DNA from 2 places in the Nocardioides pyridinolyticus genome. Region 2 is predicted to be linked to the other one. Evidence: riboswitches for the same ligand, from Rfam matches in the RefSeq annotation. Region 2 holds a riboswitch; the other holds the start of a gene.
What was found. A riboswitch is a leader RNA that binds a small molecule or an ion and turns the genes downstream of it on or off. The one in region 2 is predicted to bind cyclic di-AMP.
Positions count from the first base shown of each region.

Region 1: another riboswitch for cyclic di-AMP. It lies ahead of ACYQ0U_RS16610 (C40 family peptidase); the one in region 2 lies ahead of ACYQ0U_RS06600 (C40 family peptidase).

Region 1 covers NZ_BAAIFY010000020.1:63,288-70,977, forward strand. Annotated here, with positions in the region: gene ACYQ0U_RS16600 (histidine kinase dimerization/phospho-acceptor domain-containing protein) at 1-1,088, shown strand, start outside; gene ACYQ0U_RS16605 (HAD-IIA family hydrolase) at 1,130-1,924, shown strand; cyclic di-AMP (ydaO/yuaA leader) riboswitch at 2,104-2,229, shown strand; gene ACYQ0U_RS16610 (C40 family peptidase) at 2,245-2,757, shown strand; gene ACYQ0U_RS16615 (hypothetical protein) at 2,759-3,325, opposite strand; gene ACYQ0U_RS16620 (hypothetical protein) at 3,496-3,909, shown strand; gene ACYQ0U_RS16625 (hypothetical protein) at 3,909-5,267, shown strand; gene ACYQ0U_RS16630 (hypothetical protein) at 5,387-6,094, shown strand; gene ACYQ0U_RS16635 (hypothetical protein) at 6,382-6,639, shown strand; gene ACYQ0U_RS16640 (hypothetical protein) at 6,686-7,120, opposite strand; gene ACYQ0U_RS16645 (hypothetical protein) at 7,273-7,690, opposite strand, start outside.
Region 2 covers NZ_BAAIFY010000005.1:143,944-151,633, forward strand. Annotated here, with positions in the region: gene ACYQ0U_RS06580 (response regulator transcription factor) at 1-118, shown strand, start outside; gene ACYQ0U_RS06585 (Flp family type IVb pilin) at 313-528, shown strand; gene ACYQ0U_RS06590 (M48 family metalloprotease) at 589-1,821, opposite strand; gene ACYQ0U_RS06595 (gluzincin family metallopeptidase) at 1,818-3,053, opposite strand; gene ACYQ0U_RS06600 (C40 family peptidase) at 3,056-4,036, opposite strand; cyclic di-AMP (ydaO/yuaA leader) riboswitch at 4,048-4,199, opposite strand; gene ACYQ0U_RS06605 (hypothetical protein) at 4,377-4,583, opposite strand; gene ACYQ0U_RS06610 (NYN domain-containing protein) at 4,635-5,867, opposite strand; gene ACYQ0U_RS06615 (DEDD exonuclease domain-containing protein) at 5,975-7,690, shown strand, end outside.

The DNA of each region.
Region 1 (7,690 bases), on a different contig from region 2:
AGCAGGAGGTGGGCCTGATCGCGGCGATCGTCGAGGATCGCCAGTCCTCCGGCGGCGCCGTCGACGAGGAGTTCCTCCAGGCGCTGGTGGGCCCGCAGACCCGCCTCGAGCACGACCCGAGGCGGGGCGCGCCGGTGGTCGTCGAGGGCGACGACTACTCCGGCGACGACGACCCGTCCCAGGACCTGGCGGTCACCGAGGAGGTCGCGGGCGGCACGATCACGCTCAGCCAGTCCGACGAGGTCATCAAGGACATCGTCGGGCGCGACCTGGGCTCGATCGTGGCGCTGTTCCTCCTCATCGGCGTGGTCGCCGGCATCGCCGGCTTCGTGATCGCCTCGGCGCTCTCCTCGCCGTTCCAGCGGCTGGCCGTCGCGGCCGGCAACCTGGGTCGCGGCCGGTTCGACCTCGAGCTGCCGAAGACCCGGATCCCCGAGGCCCGCGCGATCTCGACCGCGCTGCGCTCCAGCGCGCTCCAGCTCGAGCACCGCGTCCACCGCGAGCGCGACTTCGCCGAGCACGCGTCCCACGTCCTCAAGACCCCGCTCACCGGCCTCCGGCTCGAGCTCGAGGAGCTCACGCTGCGCGACGACGTCCCCGAGGACGTCAAGGAGGCCGCCGCCCGCAGCCTGGCCGCCGTCGACGACGTCAGCGCGATCGCGGGCGAGCTGGTCGAGCTGTCCCGCCGGGGCAGCCTGGTCGCGGGCTCGGAGCTGCCGCTGGTCGACCTGGCGACCCAGCTGGCGCAGCGCTGGGCGGACCGCCTCGGCGTCCGCAGCCGCACGCTGACCGCCGCGGCCGAGGGCAACCTGGCGCTGACCTACACGCCGGGCCCGGTCGAGCACGTCACGGACCTGCTGCTGGCCGACGTGGTCCGTCGCAGCAGCGGGCTGGTGCGGCTGGTGTTCCACGGCGAGGAGGCCGGCCAGCTCCGCATCCGGGTGGAGGCCGAGGGTCGGGCCGCCGAGAACGGCGAGGACACCCTGGACCGGATCGGCCAGGCCCGCGCGGTCGTGGAGTCGTTGGGCGGACGGGTGCTGGGCGAGCACCCCGCGGACGGCATCGAGGCCCTGCTGCCTCGTCGCTAGGGGGCCGCTAGGGGGCCGCTAGGTGCTGGGAGGATGGCGCCATGACCTCGCGGCCGATCGAGACCTGGCTGACCGACATGGACGGCGTGCTCGTGCACGAGGACGTGCCGATCCCAGGTGCCCAGGAGTTCATCGAACGGCTCAAGGCCTCCGGCCGCCGGTTCCTCGTGCTCACGAACAACTCGATCTTCACCCCGCGCGACCTGCGGGCCCGCCTGCTCGGCAGCGGCATCGACGTGCCCGAGGAGGCGATCTGGACCTCGGCGCTCGCCACGGCGCAGTTCCTCGCTGAGCAGCGGCCGAACGGCACGGCGTACGTCGTGGGCGAGGCGGGGATCACCACCGCGCTGCACGACATCGGCTACGTGATGACCGACCGGGACCCCGACTACGTGGTGCTGGGGGAGACCCGCACCTACTCCTTCGAGGCGATCACCCGCGCCATCCGGCTGGTCGCCGCGGGCGCCCGCTTCATCGCCACCAACCCCGACCCGAGCGGGCCGAGCCAGCACGGCATGCTCCCCGCGACCGGGTCGGTCGCCGCGCTGATCAGCACCGCGACCGGACGCACGCCGTACTTCATCGGCAAGCCGAACCCCCTGATGATGCGCAGCGCCCTGAACCGCCTCGAGGCGCACTCCGAGACCACGGTGATGGTCGGGGACCGGATGGACACCGACATCATCAGCGGCCTGGAGGCGGGGCTGCGGACCATGCTGGTCACGACCGGCTCGACCCGTCCCGAGCAGGTCGAGACCTTCCCGTACCGGCCGACGCACGTGGTCGACTCCGTCGCCGACCTGATCGAGCTGGTCGCGGGAACCACAGCCGTGTGACTGTGTGACCTTCAACTACTCCTCGGTCACGGCTCCCGCGGGGAGTGTGGCCGGGGCCACGCGGATCCGGGGTGGGCGGTTCGCGCGCGCCCGGATCGTGTGGTTACGGTCCTGGCTCGCCTGCACCAGGCAGGCACCCGCCCCGGCACGCCGAGTCCTGCCCGCCGGGGGCACGGGATCGAGTCCTCGGGCAGGAGTGGGGGACCCACCTTCGCCGCCGACGACACCGCCGGCGGCTCGGGGTGAAGCCACCAGCACGGTGGCCGGACACCTTCTGCGTCCGAACCCGACAGCTCACCTCACAGGCGCCGGAAGGAACCATGCTCACCAAGCACGTCCTGCGCGCCGTCGCGAGCGGCGCCCTCGCCGTCGGGCTGCTGGCCACCGCGCCGACCGCCGACGCCCACGCCGCCGCCCAGTCCTCGGAGCGCCAGCAGCAGTCGCACCGCGAGCGCACCGCGAAGAAGATCGTCTCCGCCCTGGAGATCGCCCGGAAGCAGAAGGGCGATCCCTACCGGTACGGCGCCGCCGGTCCCGGGGCCTTCGACTGCTCCGGCCTCACCTACTTCGCCTTCCGCCGGGCCGGCTTCGGCAACATCCCGCGGACGTCGTCGGCGCAGGCGGGCTTCGCCCACCGGATCAGCCGGGCCAAGATGCAGCGCGGCGACCTGATGTTCTTCTACGACGGCGGCGGCGTCTACCACGTCGGCGTGTTCGCGGGCGCCGCCAAGGGGCAGCGCTACGTGCTGCACTCGCCGTACTCCGGCACGCGGGTGCGCACCGACCGGGTGTGGACCGACCGGTGGTTCCCGGGGACGCTCCGCTTCCGCTGAGCTACTTCCACTCCACGGAGGCCAGCACCGAGTCGATGATCTGCTGCTGCTCCTGCGCCGGGGTGTCCCTGTCCAGGAGGAACTCGATCACGGCCAGGCTGTCGTTGTGGCTGGTGCCGAACTGCTCGAAGCGCGTGTAGGGGTCGTTGGGACCGGCGACGTGGTACCACTCCACCCCGGCGATCTCGACGGGGTCCAGCTGCTTCGAGCGCTTCCGGATGTCGAGGGTGTACTGGGCCAGACCCTCCAGTGAGGGCTCGTCCTGGCCCGGCAGGTCGCTGAGCGACACGTGGCTGTAGGAATCGGGGTCGTAGGCCTGGAGGAGGAACGTCGACAGCGGGTCGTTCTTCTTCCAGCCCTCGGGCGCGTTCATCCGGATCCGGTCCAGGTCGATGAGGAAGCCGGACGCCGGCTCCACCGCAGGCTCGGACGCCGACGGGTCGGCGGCGGCGGACGTCGTCGCGTCGGTCGGCGTACCGGTGGGGACGGCCTCCGGGTCGTCGCCGTCGCCGCACCCGGCGAGCAGGAGGGTCGCCGCGACGAGACTGGCGAGGATGGTCCGGCGCAAGATGGGGCTCCTGGGGGTCCGAGAGTGGTGACGACCGTAGCCGGTCGAGATCGGTCTACCCGTCCTGGTTTCGTTCTACCCCGGCCTGGGCAGGGGACTTCCCGGAGTGAAGGCAACGGCGGGACGCGGACGCGCGGCCACGCTCTCGGGCACAGGGGGAACACAGCAGAATGAGAGTTCTCGATTTTCTCGGCACCATCGGGGTCGACCGCGAGACGATCGGCCGGATCAGCGCGATGCTGGAAGAGACCGGCGGGATACTCCGGGAGAGCCGGCCGTCGGGCCAGACCGAGGGGGCGTTCGGCGCGTCGCCCGCGGGCCGTGACCTCGACGCCCAGACGATGACGGCGCACCACCACGTCGTCGAGGCACTCGAGGAGATGATGGCGGGCTTCCGCGCGTTCGCCGGCAATGTCGAGAAGTTCGGCACCGACATCCTCGGCCTCGACGAGGACGTGCAGGCGCAGCTCCTGCGCGGGACCCGCGCGGCCGCGACGTACGCCTCCGACGGCGACTTCCACGACAACGGCATCGCCCCTCCGGCTTCCGACGGGGGCGGTGCGGGCCACGGGGGTGACCACTGATGCCCGGTCCGGAGGAGCGCCGGCTGATCCAGGCGCTGAACGGCATCATGCCGGGTCGCGCCGGCGGCGGTGCGCAGGAGTGGGACGAGTGTGCTGAGATCCTGGTACAGCTCGGTCAACGCCTCCACGCGACCACGATGCCGATCCCGCCCGGCGAGGCCGGCGCGCAGACCGCGCAGGCGATGGACACCGCGTTCAAGCGCTCGGCGACCGCGATGATCGAGCGCGCCGAGAAGCTGCGCCACGGCGTCCGAGCACTGCGTGACGCCCAGGGCGTGATGGAGGACGCGCGCACGGCGTACGAGACCCTCGGTCCGGAGACCTCGGGCCCAGGTGAGTTCCGGTCCACCGCGGACCCGAAGTCCCCGGAGTACATCACCGCCAAGCAGCAGCACGGCGCCGCGGAGGCGGCCCACCTCGAGGAGCAGCAGCGCCGCGAGCGCGTCTCCAAGCATTGGGCCGACCAGCTCGACGCGACGTTCACGAAGTCCGCGGGCACCATGCGCGAGATCCACGGTGAGCCGCCCCCGCCGCCTCCGCCGAGCGGCTACCAGGGCAGCCACCGGGGAGTCTCGGCGCCCGGTGGCGGCGTCGGTGGCCACACCGCCCCCTCCGGTGGCGGCGTGGGCACTCCCGGCGGCCGCGGCGAGCACCACCTCGCCCCCACGGGTGGCGACGTCGGCACTCCCGGTGGCAGCGGCGGCGAGCACAACCTCCCGCCCACCGGCAGCGGCGGCACGCCGCAGGGCACCCCGCTGACGCCCTACGACCCGGGCACGCCAGGGGGTACGACGACCGTCGGCGGCACCACCGGCGGGGGCGTCAGCCCCGCGGCCGGGCTCGGTGTCGCCGGGGCCGCAGGCGGTGCCGCTGCGGGAGGCATCATCGGTGCCGGCCTCGCCACGGGAGGCCTCCGCGGCGCCATCACCCCGGCCCTGGTCAACCCCGGCACCGCCGCGAGCGGTGTCCGCGGGATCGGCGCCACCTCACGCACCGGCGTGTCCGGTGCCCTCGGTCGCCCGGCCGGCGTGTCCGGCACGCCGGGCGCGGGCGCGGCCAGCTCCGGAACCGCTGCCCGGAGCGGCTCGGCTGCCCGGTCCGGGGTCGGCGCCGCGCGTAGCGGTGCCGCCTCGGCGGGCAGTCGTGGGTCCGCGGGTGGCCGCGGGACCGGCGCGGCTGTGCGGGGCGCAGGAGCGCGCGGCTCGGCCGCCGCCGGCGGCGGTGTGGCACGTCGTGGCGGTGTCGCAGGTCGCGGCGGTCGCGGCAAGGACGAGGAGCGCCGCGGCCAGGACGACCCGTTCGAGGCCCCCGAGGACTGGGTGGGCGAGGACGAGGCGTCGCCGGCCATCCTGGACTGACCTCTTCGTTGAGTTGGGCCTTGCGCCCCGTTGAGTCGGGCCTTGCTCCCCATTGAGTCGGGAGTTTCTGACGGTCGCCGCCAGGGGATGACCTGTCTGTGAGGGATGTGAGCCGTGCCGTGCGCACCAACCGGATAGTGCTGACGGTGTGCACGCTCGGGCTGCTGCTGGCGCTCGGCGTGCTCGCCGCCATCGGCGGCGGCACCACGCGGTCCTCCGTGGGACTGATCGGCCTGGCCCTCATCCTGGCCGGGGTCGGTCTGGTCACGCTCGACGCCTGGCTGTGGTTCCCGCGGCCGGAGCTCCGGGTGGTCGCCGGTGGCACGCGCCTCCAGGGCGTGATCAGCGGTCCCGTCGCGATGGTGCTGGTCGCGGCCGGCCTGACGCTGATCGCGGTCTCGTTCCTGCTGGCGTCCAGCCTGGAGGACGTCAGCCCGGGGCGGCGCGGCGCCGGCTGGGCGTACGTCGTGGTCGTGGCCGCTCCGGTCATGCTGGCCGCTGCGGTGGCGCTGCTCGTCCGCCGCGACCAACTGCTGCTCACTCCGGAGGGGATCGCGGCCCGGCGCGTGGGCCGCACCCGCGCGGTCCGCTGGGACCAGATCCGCCAGGCGGAGCCGGTGCCTGACGACCCCGGTCTGGGGCTCCGTGTCACCGGCGCCGACGGCTCCTGGGTGCTGGTGTCGACCCGCCAGCTGGCCCTCTCGATCGGCGAGCTCGCAGCGGTCGTCCGGCACCTCGGGGCGACTCCGGCCGACCGGCCCCGGCTCGCGACCGTGGAGGCGCTGCCGCTGATCGACGGATTGCGCCGGGGAGTGGCCCAGCCGTGATCGACGCCGCGCCCGACCACCCTCCGCCGGACGACCCGTTCCCCGGCGCCGTCCGGCTCGTTGTCCACAGGTAGCGGAGCGGACCTGGTTTCACCGGTCCACCTGCGGAAAAGACTGCCCCCGCTCCGAGCGCCGCCCCCACGTTGAATCGTGGGTTCTGGCCCGTTGAATCGGGAGTTGTTCCCGGGGCTGTGGATGACCCCCTCGGACGGTCGGTGGTCGCGCTGACAGTGGCGAGCAGCCGCGGTCCGGACGGGTCGCGGACGTCCCGCTCGGAGGAGAACCCCATGACCACGTCCACGCACGCCGACCTCAGCACCAACGTCCCCTCAGCGCGTCCTCGCTGCGAGTGCCTCCATCGCAGCCCACTCGGCGAGGAGGAGTGCGGTCGCCCGGCCGGATACCGGGTCACGCTGATCTGCGTGATCGAGGACTGCGACCACGCGGCGCTGGTCCTGCTGGCGTGCGCTTGCTGTCTCCGCGGCTGGGAGGCGGCAGCGGCCCACAACCCCGATGCACCACAGATGCGCGTTCGGCGCATCTGAGCCGGGCCTCCTCAGCGGCTTCCGGGACGGCCTGGTCCAGAGCCGGTCACCAGCTGCTGGTGACCGATGCCAGACAGTCGTCCTCTGACCTGGAGGTAGGACACGCGACGAGAAAAGCCGGGATGACACGCTCGAACTCCGCGGCCCCCACCCGGTAGCGGACGGTCACGCTGTCACGGACATCGTAGGCGTCGGCGGTTATCCGGTAGCCGAGAATGAGCATGTAGACCGCCCCCGGCTCCAGCGTGGCGCCTTCTGCCGGCACCTGGAACCGCCGCGCGACGGCCGCAGGTGGATAGCCGGGCATCCTCTGGTTGAAGTCGTCACGGCGTCCCGGCATCCCCAGGCGTGCGCCCAGGAACTCCAAGGCCTTGTCTGCTCCATCCGGAGTGACCGAGACGATCGTCGCCGGCTCGGCTCCGGTGTTCTGGAAGGTCTCGAAACCGTCGCTGAAGACCTCTCCCACGTTGCCGGCCTTCACCGACCACACGTGGGGTTCGGTCCCGGGGACCGGACCTCCGTCCGCTGGTCCAGTCGGCGGCGGATTGTGTTCGCTCCCGGGCGCACACGCGGCCGTCGCGAACACGATTCCGACCGCGAGTGCCCCGAGGAAGCGGAGACAGGCGCCTCGGCTCACGTGACTTCTCGAACGAACGCAGAGTTCGACAAGGACGATGAGTTGCTGCCGCAGTAGCGTGCCGTTTCGCCCGCATCAGGGTCGATCGTCAGTGACGTGCTCGACGTCTGGGTCTGCTTGTTGTCCAAGTACGTCGTGATGGAGCTGGTGCTTCGCGGTGGCTTGACCGTGATGGCGAACCAGCCGCCCCAGCTCGTGGTCACGGTGTCCTTGAGGATCACTTCGCTGTTCACCGGGCCGGTGATTCGGCAGGTGAAGTCCGGGTTGTTGCTTACAGGCTTGGTGAACTCCAACGTCTCGTACGGGCGCCACTTCCACAGGTTCAGCGGGGTCGGCGGGGGCGACGGAGGCGGGCCGCCGTAGCACCAGGCTCGGTACCGCCGATACCTCCACTGCATCTTGACCAACTTGCTC
Region 2 (7,690 bases):
GACCGCGAAGTCCCACATCGGGCACATCTACCAGAAGCTCGGCGCGGCCAACCGCGCCCAGGCACTGGTCACCGCGATGCGCACCGGGCTGCTCAGCTCGGTCCGCCCGCAGGCCTGATCCCGCCCCGTCCGCGGGTCCCCCCGGACCCGTGGTACCGCCGTGCCGGTCATCGTGCCCGATCGAGCATCGCTCCCTAGTCATAACTGACTAGCGAGACGGGTATGTACGGCCGGTTTGGTCAGGCCGCCTGGGCGGCACTATCTCCTCGTGGGGTGAGGGCCCCATGTAGGTGGGAGGGAGAGAAGAACCCCATGCTCGATTTCTTCAAGAACCTGGTCGCGATGCGTCGGGACCGCAACGAGGCCGGTGCCTCGGCCGTGGAGTACGGCCTGCTGATCGGCGGCATCGCTGCCCTGATCGTGGTCCTCGTGTTCGCGCTGGGAAGCAACATCACCAACCTGTTCGAGGACACGTGCACGAAGATCAGCGCCGGCAGCGCGACGGACACCGCGAACTCGACCTGCTGAGGCCACCAGTGGCCACGGACCCGAATCCCCCGGGGTCCGTGGCCACTGGTCATTTCCGGGTCATTCCTTCGCCAGCTGACGGGCGATCGCGATCCGCGTCAGGCTGCTCGGGTGTGATCCGAACCAGAGCTGCGACGGCGCGGGCGGCGTGGGGTCGGCGAGCGAGCGGATGACGAGCTGGCGCTGCACGGCCTCGAACGCTCCCGGGTCGGCCGTGACCTCCAGGGCGTCGACGTCGGCGCGGGTCTCGATCTGGCGGCTGATGCCGTTCTGGACCGGCGCCGCCAGCAGCGAACCGATCGCCACCAGCGCGAGGACGAGCGGCACGACCTCCGGATCGCGCATCCGGGTGCTCCGCGAGAGCCCGACCAGCAGCGCCAGCAGCCCGACCCCGAAGACCGCCCCCGCAGCGCCGAGCAGCGAGCCGGTCAGCACGTCGTCGTGCCGGGCGTGGGCGAGCTCGTGGGCGACCACCGACAGCGTCTGGTCCTGCGGCACGTCGTCGACGAGGTTGTCGTAGAGCACGACCCGCCGGGTGCCGCCGAAGCCGGAGACGTAGGCGTTCAGCGTGGTCGTGCGGCGCGACGCGTCGGCGACGAGCACGTCGTCGACCGGGACGCCCTCCCGGTCGGCGAGCTCGAGCACCGCCGAGCGCAGCTCCCCGTCGGGCAGGGAGTGGAAGTCGTTGAACAGCGGCTCGACGACGACCGGGTAGACGAACGACCCGGCCAGCACGAGCACGCCGAGCACGCCGCCCGCGACCGCGGGCCAGGCCCGGGGCCAGCGCCGCGCGCAGCCGACGAGGACGACGAGCAGCAGCGAGGTGGCCACCAGCGTGACGCCGTAGCTCGTCGCGACGTCGGCGGCGAACGCGGCCCAGGCCTGCGTGCTCAGCCCGTTCTCGAGCGCGTGCCGGCGCAGCATCACCGAGAACGGCAGCGTCGCGAGCCGGCCGACCAGCTCGACGGCGGCGACCGCGAGCACCGCCCGCACCCACCACCGGCCGGGCAGCCGCCCGACCAGCCGCCGGCCCCAGCGGCTGAAGCCCAGCACGCACGCGACCACCAGCGACACCGCAAGGGCGCTCCAGCTCCACAGCCGGGCGAAGCGGGCGTAGTCCTCGCCCCGGGCGATCTCCGCGGGCGTGAAGACCGAAGACGCGCGCGCGGGGTCCGGCGTGCCGCCCGGCACGGGGCTCCAGGGCACCAGCCACAGGGCAAGCACGACGAACGCGACTCCCCCGACCGCCATCGTCGTGAGTGCGACCCGGCGGTCGACAGGTGGGGCGCTCACCCGGCCAAGTCTCGCAGGAGGTCCCGCCACTGCTCGGTGAGGTCCCGGACCGACAGCCCGAACTCCGACGCCAGCGCCCGGGCCACCGGGGTGCCGTCGCTCACGGCGTCGTAGAACCGCACCAGCCGGTCCTCGCCGCCGTCCTCTGCGAGCAGCCGGGCCGCGAGCCAGGCGCTCTCGTACGTCGCGCCGAGGTCGGCCGTGCGGGTGCCGAACTCGGCCTCCCCCGGCAGCGCCCCCGGCGGGCCGTCGCGGCGCACCTCGGCGATGATCTGGGACGCGGAGCGCTCGAGGGGGAGCCCCACGTCCCGCAGGGCGACGTAGTCGGCGAACCCCTCGAGCAGCCACAGGGGCACGCTGCTGGTGAAGGCGTCCGTGGCGACGTGGGTCGCCTCGTGGCTCATCACGACCTGCGCCCCGGTGTCCGCGAGCCCGCGGTACACGTCGGGGTTCACGAAGACGTGCACGGGCGAGTCGGGCCCGAGCTGCCCGTCGACCGAGGTCGTCACGGCGGCGATCTGGTCGTAGGTGCCCGCGTCCGCGTCGAGCACCCGGTCGAGGTCCTCGACCGAGGCCGGCACCTCCACGACCAGGCCGTCCTTCCACGCGGGCAGCACCGCGCGCACGACGGGGACCGCGGCGTCCGCTCGGTCGGCGTACGCGTCGGCCTCGGCGTCGCTGCCGTCGACCAGCACCAGGCTGTCCGCCGACCGGCGCACCTCCAGCGGGCCGGAGAGCCAGAGCGGGGACACCCGGTCGCCCCCGCCGAAGCCCGTGATCGCGACGCGGTCGTCCTCGTCCGCGAGGCCCACGGTCACCTCGGCGTACGCCGGGGCGGGATCGAAGCCGCCGAACCGCCAGGTGGCGTCGGCGAAGCCGTCGGTGCCCTCGGCGTCGACGAAGCGCAGCGTGAAGTCCTCGACCCCGGCGGCCTCGGCGTTCGCGACGACGCCCGCGAGCCGGTCGGCCGCATCGTCGTCACCGGCGGGCGCGAGGGCCCGGGCCGCCTCCTCGTCGCCGTCGGCGACGGCCTCCTCGAGATCCTGGAGCGCCGCCGCCGCGAGCGACGGCGGGATCTCGGTGCTGGTGGGAGCGGGCGGGGCCGGCGCGACGTACGGGTCGTCGTCGACGACCGCCCACGCGACCAGCCCGACCGCCACGAGCAGGCACAGCGAAAGACCGGCCACCCACCAGAGGGGGCGACCGGTCTTCGCGCGGCTGGTCTCGGTCAAGGTCAGCCTGGGCGGACCGCTCCGGAGTACGGCATCGAGGACACGCTCGAGACGGCGACGCCGGTGCCGGGGTTCGCGGCGTGGACGATCATGCCGTTGCCGATGTAGATGCCGACGTGGCTGATCGGGCTGTAGTAGAAGACCAGGTCGCCCGGCTGGAGGTCGCCCATCGCGATGTGCGGACCGGAGCCGTACTGGGCGCTGGAGGAGTGCGGGAGGCCGACGCCGGCCTGGGCCCAGGCCATCATCGTGAGGCCGGAGCAGTCGAACGCGTCCGGGCCGGCGGCCCCGTAGACGTAGGCGTCGCCGACCTGCGCCAGCGCGTACTGGACCGCAGCGGCGGCCCGCCCGGAGACCGGGACGTCGGACGGGAGGCGGACGGTGCCGCGCGAGAGCATCTCCTCGCGCTCCTCCTCCTTGAGCCGGTCGAGGAGCGCCTCGGCCTCGGCGAGGTTGTCGTCGACGACCTTCTTCTCGGCGGCGAGCTTCTCCTCGATCTCGGCGACCTGGGCCGCGCGCTTCGCGGTGGCGTCGCTGCGGATGTCGAGGGACTTCAGCTCGGTGGCGTAGTCCTCGAAGAGCTGGTCCTGCATGTCGTGGAAGGCCGACATCGTCGACAGCGTCGACAGGAACCTCTGGGGGTCGTCGGAGATGACGACCTGGCCGACCGCGTCCATGGTCTGGCCCTCGTACTGGCGCACCACCGCGTCCTGGACCTGCTCGCGGACGGCGTCGAGACGCTCGCCCTGGCGACCCTGGTCGGCCTCGAGGAGGTTGAGGTCGCGCTGCAGCGAGACCAGCTCCAGCTTGGCGTCGTTGTAGCGCTCCTGGGCCTGCTCGGCCTCGTGGTAGAGCTTGTCCACGCGGGCCTGGACGTCATCGATGTCCGGCTCGGCGTTGGCGGTCGAGGGCAGGAAGCCCACGGTGGCGATCATGGCCCCCACGGACAGCAGGGTGATGAGTCGCTTGCGGCCGTTCAGCACGGGTGGCGCTCTCCTCGTTACGTCGTACGCCTACCGGGTGAGCTGACGGGTTCGGGCACGACATTTGCCCTACCTCCGACCTGCGGAGGATTCACCCCGGTGGTGACCCCGTCGTGGCGGCCACCGGTTGGTTCCCCGGCTCCGGGACCGGCGGGCCGGCCCTGGACTCAGCGCGGTGGCCGTGTGGACCCGAGTGATCCACGGTCACGGCCACCTGAGTGCCACACGTTAACGGGGGCCGGAGGGCCTCGCCAAACTTTCAACCGATGTCGTGGCGAGTTTCTCCGCAGGTTGTGCGTTCGCTGTCACACGAGTCACATGAGTCACAGGAGAACCAGCCTCAGGCGGACTCCACGTGCGGGCCGTCGACGGGCTGGACCAGCCGCAGCGGCGGCACCAGCCCGCCCTGGGCGAGGACGTCGAGCGCGCGGGCGCCGTCGTCGTCGAGGCTGAGCTCGGGAGGTGGGCCCAGCAGCACCGTCACCACGCAGTCGTGGCAGTGGAGACCCCGCACCGTGCAGGTGTCACAGTCGATTCTCGTCGTCATGGCGACCACGGTGCCAGCGACCACCGACACTGGGCCGGTCGGCCCACGCGCTCAGCGGGTCAGCAGGTCCAGGAGGGCCTCGGGCGGCACCACGCGGGCCCCGTCGCGGGTCACGTCGCGGGCGACCGCCTGGTCGGCGGTGACGACCACGACCACCCGGCCCTCGGGCTCGACGGCCACGAGGTCGCGGATCACGTCGTCGGCGATCACGCCGCGGGGACTGAACAGCACCCGGACGCCGCGGGGCGCGTTGACCGGCGGACGATGGTCGGTGTCGGCGGCGTCGAAGACGACGGTGGTCTCGGCGCCGGTCCGGGCGACCAGCGGCGCCAGCGAGCCCATCAGCCGGATGCGCTGGGCCTCCAGCGGCGAGGTGGGCCACGCGGCCTTGCTGACGTTGTAGCCGTCGACGAGCAGCCGGGCACGCGGCATCGCGAGGTACTGCTCCAGCGCCGCCTGGCTCGGCACCCGCTGCCCGGCCGCGGCCACGTCGGCCTCGACGCGGTCGCCGGGCGCGCCGGTCACCTGCGGCAGCGCGAGCTCGCGGCGCAGGCCGCTGGCGGCGTCGATGACGGTCTCCAGCAGGATCCGGGCGCGCAGCGTCGCCTCGTCGCGCTCGCTGCGGGCCTCGCGGCGGCCCTCGCGGACCTGACCCTCGAGCTGCTCGACCTGGCCGCGCAGGCGCTTGTTCTCCCGCTCCAGCGCGGCGGTGCGCTCGCCGGCCGTGCGCTCGGCGGCCGCGGCCTCCTCGACGGCGGCCCGGGCCTCCTTCTCGGCGGTCCGGGTCTCGCCGAGCTTGCGCCGCAACTGGGCGTTCTCGGCCTTGACCTCGTCCAGCTGCGCCTTGTGCGCGGCCCGCAGCTCCCGCACCGACTGCTCGGCGTCGGCCAGGCGCGCCCGCAGCCGCTCCAGCTCGCGGTCCGACCGGTCCACGGCCGGCTCGGCCCGCTCGCCGACGCGGCGCACGGCGTCGGCGAAGCCCGCCTCCCAGTCCTCGGGCCGGGTCAGCCAGCCGAACGCGGCCGCGACGGCGGGGTCGGTCGTGTCGGGCGCGGGACGGGCCGCGACCTGGATGCCGACGCGCTCGCGCAGCTCCTCGTCGGACAGCGCCTCGGCGATGGCGGTCGCGCCGAGGCGGGCCCGCCGTGAGGGGGCGAACCCGGCCACTCGGCGTACGGCGGGCGGCAGCCGGGGTACGTCGGGCAGCACGTCGGCCGCGAGGCCGACGATGCGGGAGCGGACCGGCTCGGGGAGCTCGGCCAGGCCGGGGATGAAGGGAGCCATGCCGCCTCCTCTCTGCCGCTCGGTCGAGGCGCGCTGCCCGGGGTGCGCCGAGCGTAGCCCGCGCGTCGTCCCGGGGAATGTCGGCGGCTCGATCTAGCGTCCAGCACGTGAGCAGCAGTACCCAGCGATCGATCCAGCGTGCGACCTCCCGGTGGGAGTCGCAACGCACTTTCGACGAGCTGGGCCGGCCCCTGCGCGACATCACCTTCTGCGTCGTCGACCTCGAGACCACCGGCGGATCGGCCGAGGGCGGCGCGATGATCACCGAGATCGGCGCGGTGAAGGTCCGCGGCGGCGAGGTGCTCGGCGAGTTCCAGACGCTGGTCAACCCGCACACCGAGATCCCCGCGTTCATCGCCGTGCTCACGGGCATCACCAACTCGATGGTCTCCACGGCGCCGTCGATCGAGTCCGCGCTCCCGGCGTTCCTGGAGTTCGCGACCGGCACCGTGCTCGTCGCCCACAACGCGCCGTTCGACGTCGGCTTCCTCAAGCACTTCGCCGAGCGGCAGGGCCGGCCGTGGCCGCGGTTCGAGGTGCTCGACACCGCGAGGCTCGCCCGCCGCGTCATCACCCGCGACGACGCGCCCAACTGCAAGCTCTCCTCGCTGGCCAAGGCCTTCGGCTCCCCCGTCACGCCCAACCACCGCGCGCTCGAGGACGCCCGCGCCACCGTGCACGTGCTCCACGGGATGATGGAGCGGCTCGGCGGGCTCGGGGTGCAGACCCTCGAGGAGCTCCAGACCTTCTCCTCGCGGGTCTCGACCGCTCAGCGCAAGAAGCGGCACCTCGCCGAGGGGCTTCCCCACGCACCGGGCGTCTACCTGTTCCGCGACGAGCGCGCCCGCGTCCTCTACATCGGCACCTCGCGCGACCTGCGCACCCGCGTCCGCTCCTACTTCACCGCCTCCGAGACCCGCTCCCGGATGGGCGAGATGGTCGGCATCGCCAGCCGGGTCGACGGCATCGAGTGCGCGACCGCCCTGGAGGCCGAGGTGCGCGAGCTGCGGCTGATCGCCGAGCACAAGCCGCGCTACAACCGCCGCTCCCGCAACCCCTCGAAGGTCCACTTCCTCAAGCTCACCCGCGAGCCGTGGCCGCGGCTCTCGCTGGTGCGCCGGGTGCTCGCCGACGACGCCGACTACCTCGGGCCGTTCTCCTCGAAGAAGACGGCCGAGAAGTGCCTGGCCGCCCTCCACGACACGTTCCCCGTGCGCCAGTGCTCCGGCAAGCTGCCGAAGGGGCCGTCCCGCACGCCCTGCGTCCTGGCCGAGATGGGCCGGTGCCTCTCGCCGTGCGACGGCAGCGTCGACGACACGACGTACGCCGCCGTGGTGCGCCAGCTGCGCGACTCGCTGCTGCGCCGCCCCGACGAGGTGGTCGAGGCGATCAACGAGCGGATGGCCGCGCTGGCCGCCGACGAGCGGTTCGAGGAGGCCGGTCTCCACCGCGACCGGCTCTCGGCGTTCGTGCGGGCGGCCGCCCGCACGCAGCGGCTGTCCGCGCTGACCCGCTGTCCCGAGGTGGTCGCGGCGCGACGGGAGGACGACGGCCGGTGGGCCGTCCACGTGGTCCGCTACGGCCGGCTCGCCGCCGCCGGCGTGATCCCGCCGGGCGCCGACGCGCACTCCTACGTTGCCACGCTGCGGCTCTCGGCCGAGACCGTCTCCCCCGCGCCCGGCCCGACCCCCGCGGCCACCGCGGAGGAGACCGAGAAGGTGCTGCGCTGGCTGGAGTCCCCCGGCATCCGCCTGGTCGACGTCGACGGCGAGTGGACCTGCCCGGTCGCCGGCGCGACCCGCCACCTCGCCGTCCACGACGCG